DNA from 3 places in the Pantoea agglomerans genome. Region 1 is predicted to be linked to each of the others. Evidence: predicted binding sites of a transcription regulator. Region 1 holds the regulator's gene; each other region holds the start of a gene.

What was found. Region 1 encodes PurR, which represses purine synthesis genes. Its sites were predicted from a motif close to CANGCAAACGTTTGCNTG; they were not measured.
Region 2: LB453_RS20440 (NCS2 family permease) is a predicted target of PurR. The motif match lies at 1,986-2,003, and genes of this name have one in related genera.
Region 3: tusA (sulfurtransferase TusA) is a predicted target of PurR. The motif match lies at 1,730-1,747, and genes of this name have one in related genera.

The regions. Positions count from the first base shown of each region.
Region 1 is NZ_CP083809.1:2,187,103-2,190,685, forward strand. Features, by position in the region: gene LB453_RS13140 (Grx4 family monothiol glutaredoxin) at 1-3, opposite strand, end outside; gene LB453_RS13145 (C40 family peptidase) at 366-1,169, shown strand; gene LB453_RS13150 (YnhF family membrane protein) at 1,216-1,305, opposite strand; gene purR (HTH-type transcriptional repressor PurR) at 1,590-2,615, shown strand; gene punR (DNA-binding transcriptional activator PunR) at 2,612-3,517, opposite strand.
Region 2 is NZ_CP083809.1:3,711,021-3,714,603, forward strand. Features, by position in the region: gene LB453_RS20435 (Na+/H+ antiporter) at 1-391, opposite strand, end outside; gene LB453_RS20440 (NCS2 family permease) at 541-1,890, opposite strand; gene LB453_RS20445 (glutathione S-transferase family protein) at 2,201-2,866, opposite strand; gene soxR (redox-sensitive transcriptional activator SoxR) at 2,914-3,399, opposite strand; gene soxS (superoxide response transcriptional regulator SoxS) at 3,483-3,583, shown strand, end outside.
Region 3 is NZ_CP083809.1:212,818-216,400, reverse strand. Features, by position in the region: gene LB453_RS03420 (zinc/cadmium/mercury/lead-transporting ATPase) at 1-1,407, shown strand, start outside; gene tusA (sulfurtransferase TusA) at 1,420-1,671, opposite strand; gene LB453_RS03410 (7-cyano-7-deazaguanine/7-aminomethyl-7-deazaguanine transporter) at 1,875-2,540, shown strand; gene LB453_RS03405 (DcrB family lipoprotein) at 2,658-3,212, shown strand; gene LB453_RS03400 (bifunctional 5-dehydro-2-deoxygluconokinase/5-dehydro-2-deoxyphosphogluconate aldolase) at 3,468-3,583, opposite strand, start outside.

The sequences.
Region 1 (3,583 bases):
AATTGCCTTCCTTAATTCCTTACTTCGTGTTTGTTTATTGTAGCGACTTCGCCCCATCCCTGAAAACGACATTTTCTCGCTTGCCGGACGAAACCGCCATGTTTGTTAAGTTCTTGCGTAAAGTTCTGACTTTTTCTGACGATAATCAAAACTTAAGCCATTCATAACTGGTAATAACTTTGCTGCTATAACCTGCTGAAATCGCTCATTTATGAGTCAGATGCAACCCTGTAACAGTTTAATAGAAAAATGGCTTAACTTTTGAAAAAAACCTGGCTTAGAATGGCCCCGGCGCTGATCTCCGATCAGATTTTTCTAACCTCGTTACGGCCTGTTGTCGTAACCGCTAACCCTGTAACCGGACTATGCGATTACTGATTACGCTCTTGATATTAGCTTTCGCGCAGCTTTTCATGAACATCGCTTCGGCCTCGCCGCAAGCGCCGGTTAAAGCCAGCCTGCATAAGGCAGAGAAAAAAAGCGCGCGCGAAGATGAGCGACGCAAACGGCGACCGGTTAAAACCAGCGCGAAAAAAACGCGCCCTTCTACTGCGCAAAAACTCAAACTGAAAAAGCAGAAGAAAATCGAAACGGCCGCCCTTTCTCATTCCGCCGGCGAAACGAAAAAATCCCTGAAGTCTTCCCGTAAGCAGCGCTATGGCCACCAGCGCACGCTGAGCAGCGCCAAAGTTGCAACTTCTTCGCTGCTGGACGCCGATGACGGCGGCACCATCAAAATGAGCAAGTCCCACCGCCTGCGCTACCAGAAAGCGCGCGAAACGGCGATGACCAAGCTGATGGGTCAGCTGGGCAAGCCTTATCAATGGGGCGGCACGTCGCCGCACACCGGTTTCGACTGCAGCGGCCTTGTCTGGTACGCCTATAAAGATCTGGTGAAGTTCAGAATTCCGCGCACTGCCAACGAAATGTATCACCTGCGTGACGCCGCGCCGGTGAAGCGCGAGTCGCTGGAGAAAGGCGATCTGGTCTTTTTCCGTATCAACGGTCGCGGCACCGCCGATCACGTGGGGGTCTACCTCGGCAACGGTAAATTTATTCAGTCGCCGCGCACCGGAAAAGATATCCAGATCAGCGGGCTTTCAGACGATTACTGGCAGCGTCACTATATCGGCGCGCGCCGCATGATGACGCCGAAAACCATTCGCTAAACGCCATAAAAAAACCGGGATTTTCCCGGTTTTTTTATCGCTGTCGTTAGTGCATGACGGCGGTAAAGCTAAAGGCCACAATCATCAGCAGCGCCGCGCCCGTGGTCACCAATGCCAGTTTCAAATCAGTGCTCATTACCTCTCCTTATCCACACAGTTTTCAGGGTCTTCAGGGATTTTCCCATAGTTACCGGTAAAAATCTCGTTTTATCCCGCAAGCCTTGTTAGAATCCCCGGCTTTGTTGCGCAACTGACGCAACGCTGATGCCGTTCGCACGCAACAGCCCCTGTTTTGTCCTGCCCAGTGAGTATTTCACCGACAAAAACTGTAGCGAATTAACAGAAATCTCGCTTAGCGGACGCAAACGTTTAACATTATGCTTATCAGTGAGTTATTGGTAAGCCTGGAGTCTCTTTTTAATGGCAACAATTAAAGATGTCGCGAAGCGCGCGGGTGTCTCCACCACCACCGTTTCCCACGTGATCAACAAAACGCGCTTCGTTGCGGAAGAGACGCGCAACGCCGTCTGGCAGGCGATTCAGGAATTACACTATTCGCCCAGCGCCGTGGCGCGCAGCCTGAAGGTCAATCACACTAAAACGCTGGGGCTGCTCGCCACCTCCAGCGAAGCGCCCTATTTTGCGGAAATCATCGAAGCGGTCGAGCATCACTGCTTCGAACGCGGCTACACCCTGATCCTCGGTAACGCCCATAACGATCTGCAGAAGCAGCGCGCCTACCTGTCAATGATGGCGCAGAAGCGCGTCGACGGCCTGCTGGTGATGTGCTCCGAGTATCCGGACGATCTGCTGAAGATGCTGGAAGAGAACCGCAATATTCCGATGGTGGTGATGGACTGGGGCGAATCGCGCGGCGACTTTACCGATACCGTGCTCGATAACGCCTTCCAGGGCGGCTATCTGGCGGGCCGCTATCTGATCGAACGCGGCCATCGTGATATCGGCGCGATCCCCGGCCAGCTGGAGCGTAACACCGGCGGCGGCCGCCATGCGGGATTTTTGAAAGCGCTGGAGGAAGCGGGCATCTCGGTGCGTCCCGAGTGGATCGTGCAGGGCGATTTCGAGCCGGAATCGGGCTATCAGGCGATGCAGCAAATCCTGCAGCAGAAGCAGCGCCCGACGGCGATCTTCTGCGGCGGCGATATTATGGCGATGGGCGCGATCTGCGCTGCCGACGAGATGGGGCTGCGCGTGCCGCAGGATATTTCGGTGATCGGCTATGACAACGTGCGCAACGCGCGCTACTTTACCCCGGCGCTCACCACCGTGCATCAGCCGAAAGCCCAGCTCGGCGAAAAAGCGCTGGAGATGCTGCTGGATCGCATCACCAGCAAACGCGAAGTGTCGCAGACCATTGAAGTGCATCCCACGCTGATTGAGCGTCGTTCAGTCGGCGACGGTCCGTTCCGCGACTACCGCCGTTAATCTTCGCTTAACCACTCCTGATTGAGCGTTTGCGCATCGCCGAGATAGCTGAGCAGCCAGCTGAGCGCCGGCGATGCGCCCGCTTCCGACCAGCTCACGCAGCAGGGACTTTCCGGAAAGGCGGTTGGCAGCGTCAGCTCAACCAGCTCCCCCTTATCCAGCAGCGGGCGCGCCACATGGCCCGGCATCATCGCCACGCATAACCCATCCAGCACGCAGGCCAGCCCCGCCTGCCAGTCCGGCACCACCAGACGCCGCTGGTTATCCAGCGTCCAGGTCATGCGGCGCGGCAGCGCGCGCGAGGTATCCTCCAGCACCAGCGAGGGCCAGGCGCGCAGTGCGTCATCGTCGAGCTGCGGCTGCTGCGTCAGCGGATGCTGGCGCGCCACCACGCAGCGCCAGTTCAGCGCGCCCATATCGCGAAAGGAAAAGCGCCCGCCCACCGGGATCGCCTGGGTGGCACCGATCGCCACATCGACGCGCCCGTCCGCCAGCGCGTCCCAGACGCCGTTAAATACCTCATAGCTGATATGCAGCTCCATATCGGGAAAGTGGCGATAGAAGTCAGTAACCAGCTGGCGGCTGCGCGGCAGCTTCACGATACAATCAACCGCGATGCTGAGCTTGCCGCGCCAGCCGTTCGCCAGCTGCTGACACTGCCTGCGGGTGGCGAGCATTTTTTTGATAACCTCGCGTCCTTCACGCACGAAATGCTCGCCTGCAGGGGTGAGGGCCACGTCGCGATGCTGCCGTTCGAACAGCGGCACCGCCAGCCAGCTTTCCAGCTGGCGCACCGTATAGCTGACGGCAGAGGGCACGCGGTGCAGCTCCTGCGCGGCGGCGCTGAAACTGCCGGTGCGCGCGACGGCATCAACAACTTCAAGCGCATATTCAGACCACATGCTTTTTCCTTTCAAAAATTTTCACAGCACTCTGCAAATATTAACGTTTCACAGCGGCGGGCGCAC
Region 2 (3,583 bases), 1.5 Mb from region 1:
GCGCCACGGCGTCCGTTGGCGACAGCACGGCCGCCAGCGCGAAGGCCGGGATCAGCGGAATGCCCGGCACCGTCCAGTAGATAAGGTAGCCGATGCCGACCACGGTAATCAGCACCAGCACCAGCGCCAGGCCGATAATTTCCCGGCCGTGGTGCAGGAACTCGCTAATAGGCGTTTTCCAGCCGTCGGCAAACAGCAGCGGCGGAATAAACAGCACAAGGAAGAGTTCCGGGTCGAAGTCGACATGCAGGCCGAAGGTCGGCCAGGCGAGCAGCGCACCGGCGAAGATCTGCACCAGCGGCAGCGGGATCTGGAACGGCAAGATGCGCGCGGCCACCCCGGAGAGCGACACCACCAGCGTCATAATGAGAATAGTGAAGAAGATTTCCATGCTTTCCTTAGGCGAATCGTAAAGTCAGAAAAAATGTTGTGAGCGCTAAAGTGTAAAGCAAAGTGCGCAGAGAATGACAAGTCACGCGTGCGGCGCGGCGAAAAATCAGAGAACGAGCCGGGCGAGACGGCGCTCGCCCGGTTTTACTGCTAGATCGCCCAGCCACCGGCGTAAAACATCACCAGCGCGGCGGCAATCACCACGGTGCCAACGTTCAGCCTGCGCCACTCGCCAGCGAACAGGCGGCCCACCACCAGGGTGGCGAAACCGAGCATAATGCCGGTAACGATATTGCAGGTCAGTACGATAAAGACCGCAGTTACCAGGCCGGACATCGCATCGACAAAGTCGCCGAAGTCGATTTTCGCCACGTTGCTCAGCATCAGCAGGCCGACATACATCAGCGCGGGCGCGGTCGCGTAGGCGGGCACCAGATAAGCGAGCGGCGACATAAACAGAATCGCCAGGAACAGCAGGCCAACCACAATCGCCGTCAGGCCGGTCTTACCGCCCGCCGCCGTGCCGGCTGCGGATTCGATATAGACTGCCGCAGGCGACGCGCCGACCAGGCCGGCGAACAGGCTGCTGACTGAGTCAGTGGTCAGCGCGCGTCCGCCGTTGAGGATCTGGCCCTTCTCATCCAGCAGGTTCGCCTGCCCCGCCACCGCGCGGATGGTGCCGGTGGCGTCAAACACCGCCGTCATCACCAGCGCCAGCACGCTCGGCAGCACCACCGGCTGTAGCGCCCCCATAATATCCAGGCTGAACAGCAGCGAGTTGCCCTGGCCGTCGCGCAGGCTGGGCAAGGCGAACAGCCCCTGAAACTTCACCGCCGGATCGAAGATAAGTCCGAGAACCGAGATAGCGATAATGGTGAGCAGAATGCCGCCCGGCACCCGGCGCTTCTCCAGCCCGACGATTGCCGCCAGCCCCAGCAGCGACATCATTACCGGAAACGAAGTGAAGTGGCCCAGCGCCACCGGCAGGCCAGGCGCAGGGTTCTTCACCACCAGCCCAATGCCGTCGGCGGCGATCAGCAGCAGAAACAGGCCGATCCCCACGCCGGTGCCGTGCGCCACGCCCATCGGCAGATTGCGCAAAATCCAGGCGCGGATGCCGGTCAGCGAGATAAAGGTAAACAGCAGCCCCATCAGGAACACCGCGCCGAGGGCGACCGGCACGCTGATATGCTGGCCGAGCACCAGACTAAAGGCAGTAAAGGCGGTGAGCGAGATGGCGCAGCCGATAGCCATCGGCAGATTGGCCCATAATCCCATGACGATTGAGCCAACGCTGGCGACCAGACAGGTGGCGACAAAGACCGCCGTGGGCGAAAAGCCCGCTTTGCCCAGCATGCCGGGCACCACAATCACCGAGTAGACCATCGCCAGGAAGGTGGTCAGTCCCGCCAGAATTTCCTGCCGGACGCTGCTGCCGCGTGCAGAAACAGAGAACCAGGCGTCCAGCTTGCCAGCGGACGAGCGTGATTCATATGACATAGTTGAGCCTCAAAATTTTTTGTTGTGTGAAACGCCCTGCGTCGCAGCCTGCAAAATCCCTGGTTATCGACCCGGCACCATAGCGCGCCAGGCGGCAGGCAAACGTTTACTTCGCGGCGGATAGCTGTCCGCTATGCGGCCAGATTAAAGGCACGGGATTATCCGGCGTTTGGCCGCCGATTTTCAACTGCTTCCTCGCTTAAATTCAGGACAAAAAGAGGCGCTGATGGGGCTTTTTGCGGGGTTGTGCGGCGACCGCTTCAGGGCCGCCGTCGCGTTAGGTTCTGATGTCGCGGGATTTTTTTGCCGCTTAGCCCCCTGGCAGCACCTCGCCGCCCTGCTGCACGGCGCGCTGCCAGGCGGCGCGCTGTTGCACAGTATTTAGCCAGGCCGCCGTGGCGGGCATATCATCCAGGCCGCCGCGCGACTGCAGCGCCAGCAGGGGAAAACTCATCTGAATATCGGCGATGCTGAAGCGCTTGCCGGCAAACCAGGGCTGAGCGGCCAGATGGTGCTCAATCATCTGGCGATGCGGCACCAGCTGCTTATCGAGCCAGGCCTTCTGTATGCCCTTGCCCAGCGCCGCGCCCGCCGGACGCAGCAGCCAGGGCACCGGCGCCTTGCCGAGACGGCTAAAGACCAGCTTCATCACCAGCAGCGGCATCAGCGAGCCTTCGGCGTAGTGCAGCCAGTAATTAGCCTGCAGACGCGCCTGCTCGTCGGCGGAGGTCAGCCGCTGCTCGCGGTCATATTTGCTTTCCAGCCAGGAAAGAATGGCGCCCGACTCAGCAATCACCTGATTGCCGTCGGTAATGACCGGCGACTTGCCAAGCGGATGGACCTTCTTCAGCGCTTCCGGCGCCAGCATCGACGCCTCGCGCTGATAGCGTTTGATTTGGTAAGGCACTTCCAGCTCTTCCAGCAGCCACAGCACGCGATGCGAGCGCGATTGCTCAAGATGGTGGACGGTAATCATAGTCAATTCCTGTTGTGAGCCTCTGGCAAGTATAGCCTTCATCCTCTTTAGCGCGGCGGCTCGCCTTTATCATCCTGTTCGGGATCGAGCAGCACCGCGCCGGACCCCTGCTGCGCTAGCCGGTCGCCGGGATTGCGCAGCGGACAGTCGCGCATCGACAGGCAGCCACAGCCGATACAGCCGTCGAGGTCGTTACGCAGCCGCGTCAGGGTTTCGATGCGCTTATCCAGCTCCTCACGCCAGTGCTGCGTCAGGGCGTCCCACTCCTGGGTCGACATGCGCTTGTTGGCGGGGATATGCATCAGGCTGTCGCTGACCGTGGCGAGCGGAATGCCGATACGCTGGGCAATCTTGATAATGGCGACGCGGCGCAGCACGTCGCGGCTGTAGCGACGCTGGTTACCGCCGTTGCGGGTACTGAAGATAAGCCCTTTGCTCTCATAAAAATGCAGCGCGGAAACCGCCACGCCGCTGCGCCGCGCGACTTCGCCCGGCGTCAGAACCGGTTTTGGGTAGTTGCGATCTTTTTTCATCTGGCTCTTTACCTCAAGTTAACTTGAGGAATTATACTCGCCTCCGTCAAATAACGAATCCCTCAGAACTAAAGGACGAGATTATGATGCAAGAAGAGATCATTCACTCCCTGACGCGCTGGATCGATCAAAACCTGGATAAGCCGCTGTCGATCGATGACGTCGCGGCCAGGTCAGGCTATTC
Region 3 (3,583 bases), 2.0 Mb from region 1:
CTGCCGGTAGATGGTCGCCTGCTGAGCGACGAGGCGAGCCTGGACGAAAGCGCGCTGACCGGCGAATCGCTGCCGGTAACGCGTGAAAAAGGGGATGCGCTGCTGGCGGGCGCGACCAGCGTGGATCGCCTGATTCAGCTCGAAGTAACCTCTGAACCCGGTGCCAGCGCTATCGACCGTATTCTGACCCTGATTGAAGAGGCGGACAGCCATCGCGCGCCGGTGGAGCGCTTTATCGATCGCTTCAGCCGTCTCTATACGCCGTTGATTATGCTGCTGGCCGCGCTGGTGATGGTGGCACCGCCGCTGCTCGGTTTCGGCGACTGGCTGCCGTGGATCTATAAAGGGCTGACGCTGCTGCTGATCGGCTGCCCCTGCGCGCTGGTGATCGCAACGCCTGCCGCCATTACTTCCGGCCTCGCCGCCGCCGCGCGCCAGGGCGCGCTGATCAAAGGCGGCGCGGCGCTGGAGCGCCTTAGCCAGGTTCGCGCCTTTGCCTTCGACAAAACCGGTACCCTGACCCAGGGCAAACCGCAGGTCACCGCCGTACTCTGCTTCGCCTCCGCCTCGCAAGATGAGCTGCTGGCGCTGGCGGCGGCGGTGGAACAGGGCTCAACGCATCCGCTGGCGGCCGCGATCGTCACGGCCGCCGCCGAGCGGCAGCTGGCACTGCCCTGCGCCAGCCATCAGATGACGCTGGCGGGCAGCGGCATCGCTGCGCAAATAGAGGGCGCGCAGGTGGAACTGCTCTCCCCTGGCCGCGTCGAGACATTAAGCGCCGCGCAGCGCGCACAGATCCTGCAACAGGAAGAACAGGGGCAAACGCTGGTGGCGATCCTGCGCGACGGCGAACCGCTGGGGGCGATTGCGCTGCGCGATAACCTGCGCGCCCACGCGCGCGCCGCGCTGGCGACGCTGAAGAAGATGGGCATTGAGAGCCTGATGCTCACCGGAGACAACCCGCGCGCGGCGGCGGCGATCGCCCGCGAACTCGAGATCGACTTTCGCGCCGGCCTGCTGCCTGGCGACAAGGTTGATGCCATTCGCGCGCTGGGCCAGCAGCACCCGCTGGCGATGGTCGGCGACGGTATCAACGACGCGCCCGCGATGAAGGCGGCCACCATCGGCATCGCCATGGGCAGCGGCAGCGATATCGCGCTGGAGACCGCCGACGCCGCGCTGACGCGCGATGCGTTGCCGCTGCTGCCGTCGCTGGTCGCGCTGGCGCGACGCACGCGCGCCACGCTGCGGCAAAATATCGCCATTGCGCTGGGGCTGAAGGCGCTGTTTCTGGTGACGACGCTGCTGGGGCTGACCGGCCTGTGGCTGGCGGTGGTCGCCGACTCCGGCGCAACGGCGCTGGTGACCGCTAACGCGCTGCGGCTGCTGCGCGCGCGTCACAGGTAGCGCGCCCGACGATCAGGCGCCGAGGCCCTTCTGGATCAGGTAGTGATAAGGCAGGGTCTCGGTCTGCTGCGCCAGCAGGCGATGCTCCATAAAGCGGCAGAAGCCGGGAATATCGCGCGTGGTAGCCGGATCGTCGGCGATAATCAGCAGCGTTTCCCCATCCTGCATGGTGCGGACCGTTTTACGCACCATCATTACCGGCTCCGGGCAGCGCAGGCCCAGGGCATCCAGCTGATGGTCGGCATGGGAGAAGTTGTCGCTCATAAATCACTCGGTTCTAAACAGGGGGCGCTCATTTTAACGCGCCGCCCCGCAGACGCAAGACGAGAACGATTGCGTTAAAATTAACCATTGCGTAAATAGCACAACGCGGTAAGATGCCGCGGTTTTTAACATTGATACCGTCGCGCTGGCTCAGTTTTGCGCGGCAATGGGTTCCCTCACCCCAATATGAAAAAGGTCCAACGATGATCGCATTTTCTTCGCGTCAGCGTCAGCATGCGCTGATCTGGCTCTCCCTGTTTCACCTGCTGGTGATTATCTCCAGCAACTATCTGGTGCAGCTGCCGGTTTCTATTTTCGGCTTCCATACCACCTGGGGCGCCTTTAGCTTCCCGTTTATCTTTCTGGCCACCGATCTGACCGTGCGTATTTTCGGCGCGCCGCTGGCACGCCGCATTATCCTCGCGGTGATGGTTCCGGCGCTGTTTGTCTCCTATCTGGTCTCCAGCCTCTTCTATCAGGGAGAGTGGCAGGGCCTGGCGACGCTGCAAAACGTTAACCTGTTCGTCGCGCGCATCGCCTGCGCCAGCTTTATGGCCTACGCGCTGGGGCAGATCCTCGACGTTCACGTCTTTAACCGCCTGCGCCAGCTGCCGCAGTGGTGGATTGCGCCGGGCTGCGCAATGTTCCTCGGCAATATCAGCGATACGCTCGCCTTCTTCTTTATCGCCTTCTATAAGAGCACAGACCCCTTTATGGCCGCGCACTGGGTTGAGATCGCGCTGGTGGACTACAGCTTTAAAGTGCTGATCTGCCTGGTCTTCTTCCTGCCCGCCTACGGTGTGCTGCTCAATGCGATGCTGAAACGTCTGGCGGAGCGCTCGCAGCGCCCGCAGATAAATTTCGGCTAAGCGGCGATAGAGCCTTTCGCCATCACCCGCTAAGATCTGCTGACAATCGGGCGGTTGCTTTTGCCGCCTGATTCGAGTTGTATGAACGCCTTACTGGAATCAAATAAAGGGATTCAGATGCGAAACTTAGTGAAATATGCGGGAATTGGCTTACTGGTGCTGGGCCTGGCGGCCTGCGATCAGAAGAAAGATGACGCCACCGGCAGCAACGGCACCAGCGCCAGCCAGTCGGCGCAGAACGTAACGCTGCTGGACGGCAAGCTGAGCTTCTCGCTGCCGGCAGGCATGTCGGACAAGAGCGGCAAGCTGGGCAACCAGACGACGAATATGCATGTTTACGCCGATGAAACCGGCGCGCGTGCCGTGATCGTTATCGCCGGCGAAGCCACTAACGAAGGGCTGGATGTGCTGGCGCAGCGTCTGGAACAGCAGCAGCGCAACCGCGACCCGCAGCTGCAGGTGGTCTCTGATAAAGCGATTACCCTGAAAGATCAGCCTGCGCAGCGTCTGGACAGCGTGGTCTCCGCCAATAACCAGACCTCCTGGTCCTCGGTGATTCTGGCGAAGGTCGACGGCAAACTGCTGACGCTGCAGATTACCCTGCCGGGCGACAACCAGCAGCAGGCGCAGAGCGATGCGGACAGCATCATTCAGAGCATCACGCTGAAATAAGCTATTGAAAGAAAAACGACGGGATTCTTCCCGTCGTTGAGGTGAGCGGCATTGTGCTGACGCGTGAGGCATAACCCGATCGCAAAGTCGCTTATGCATCCATGCTCGCTCGCCCCGCGCGGATCCGCACCTCATCCCCGGGGTGCGTCCGTTACCGGGCCAAGGCTATGCGTTTTTGCCCCTGGCGCAGGACGCTTCTTCGGTTTATGCCTCCCGCTCTTAAGCTTTTGTGCCGCCTCTATAACCAGTCCGCGACTAACCGCGCGCAGCACGCCAGTAGCCGATCAGCCGCAGATAGTTGCCCTTCACCTTCTCTACCAGCGCCGCATCATCCAGCTCGCCCTGCAGCCACTGGCGCGACGGCTGGCCGA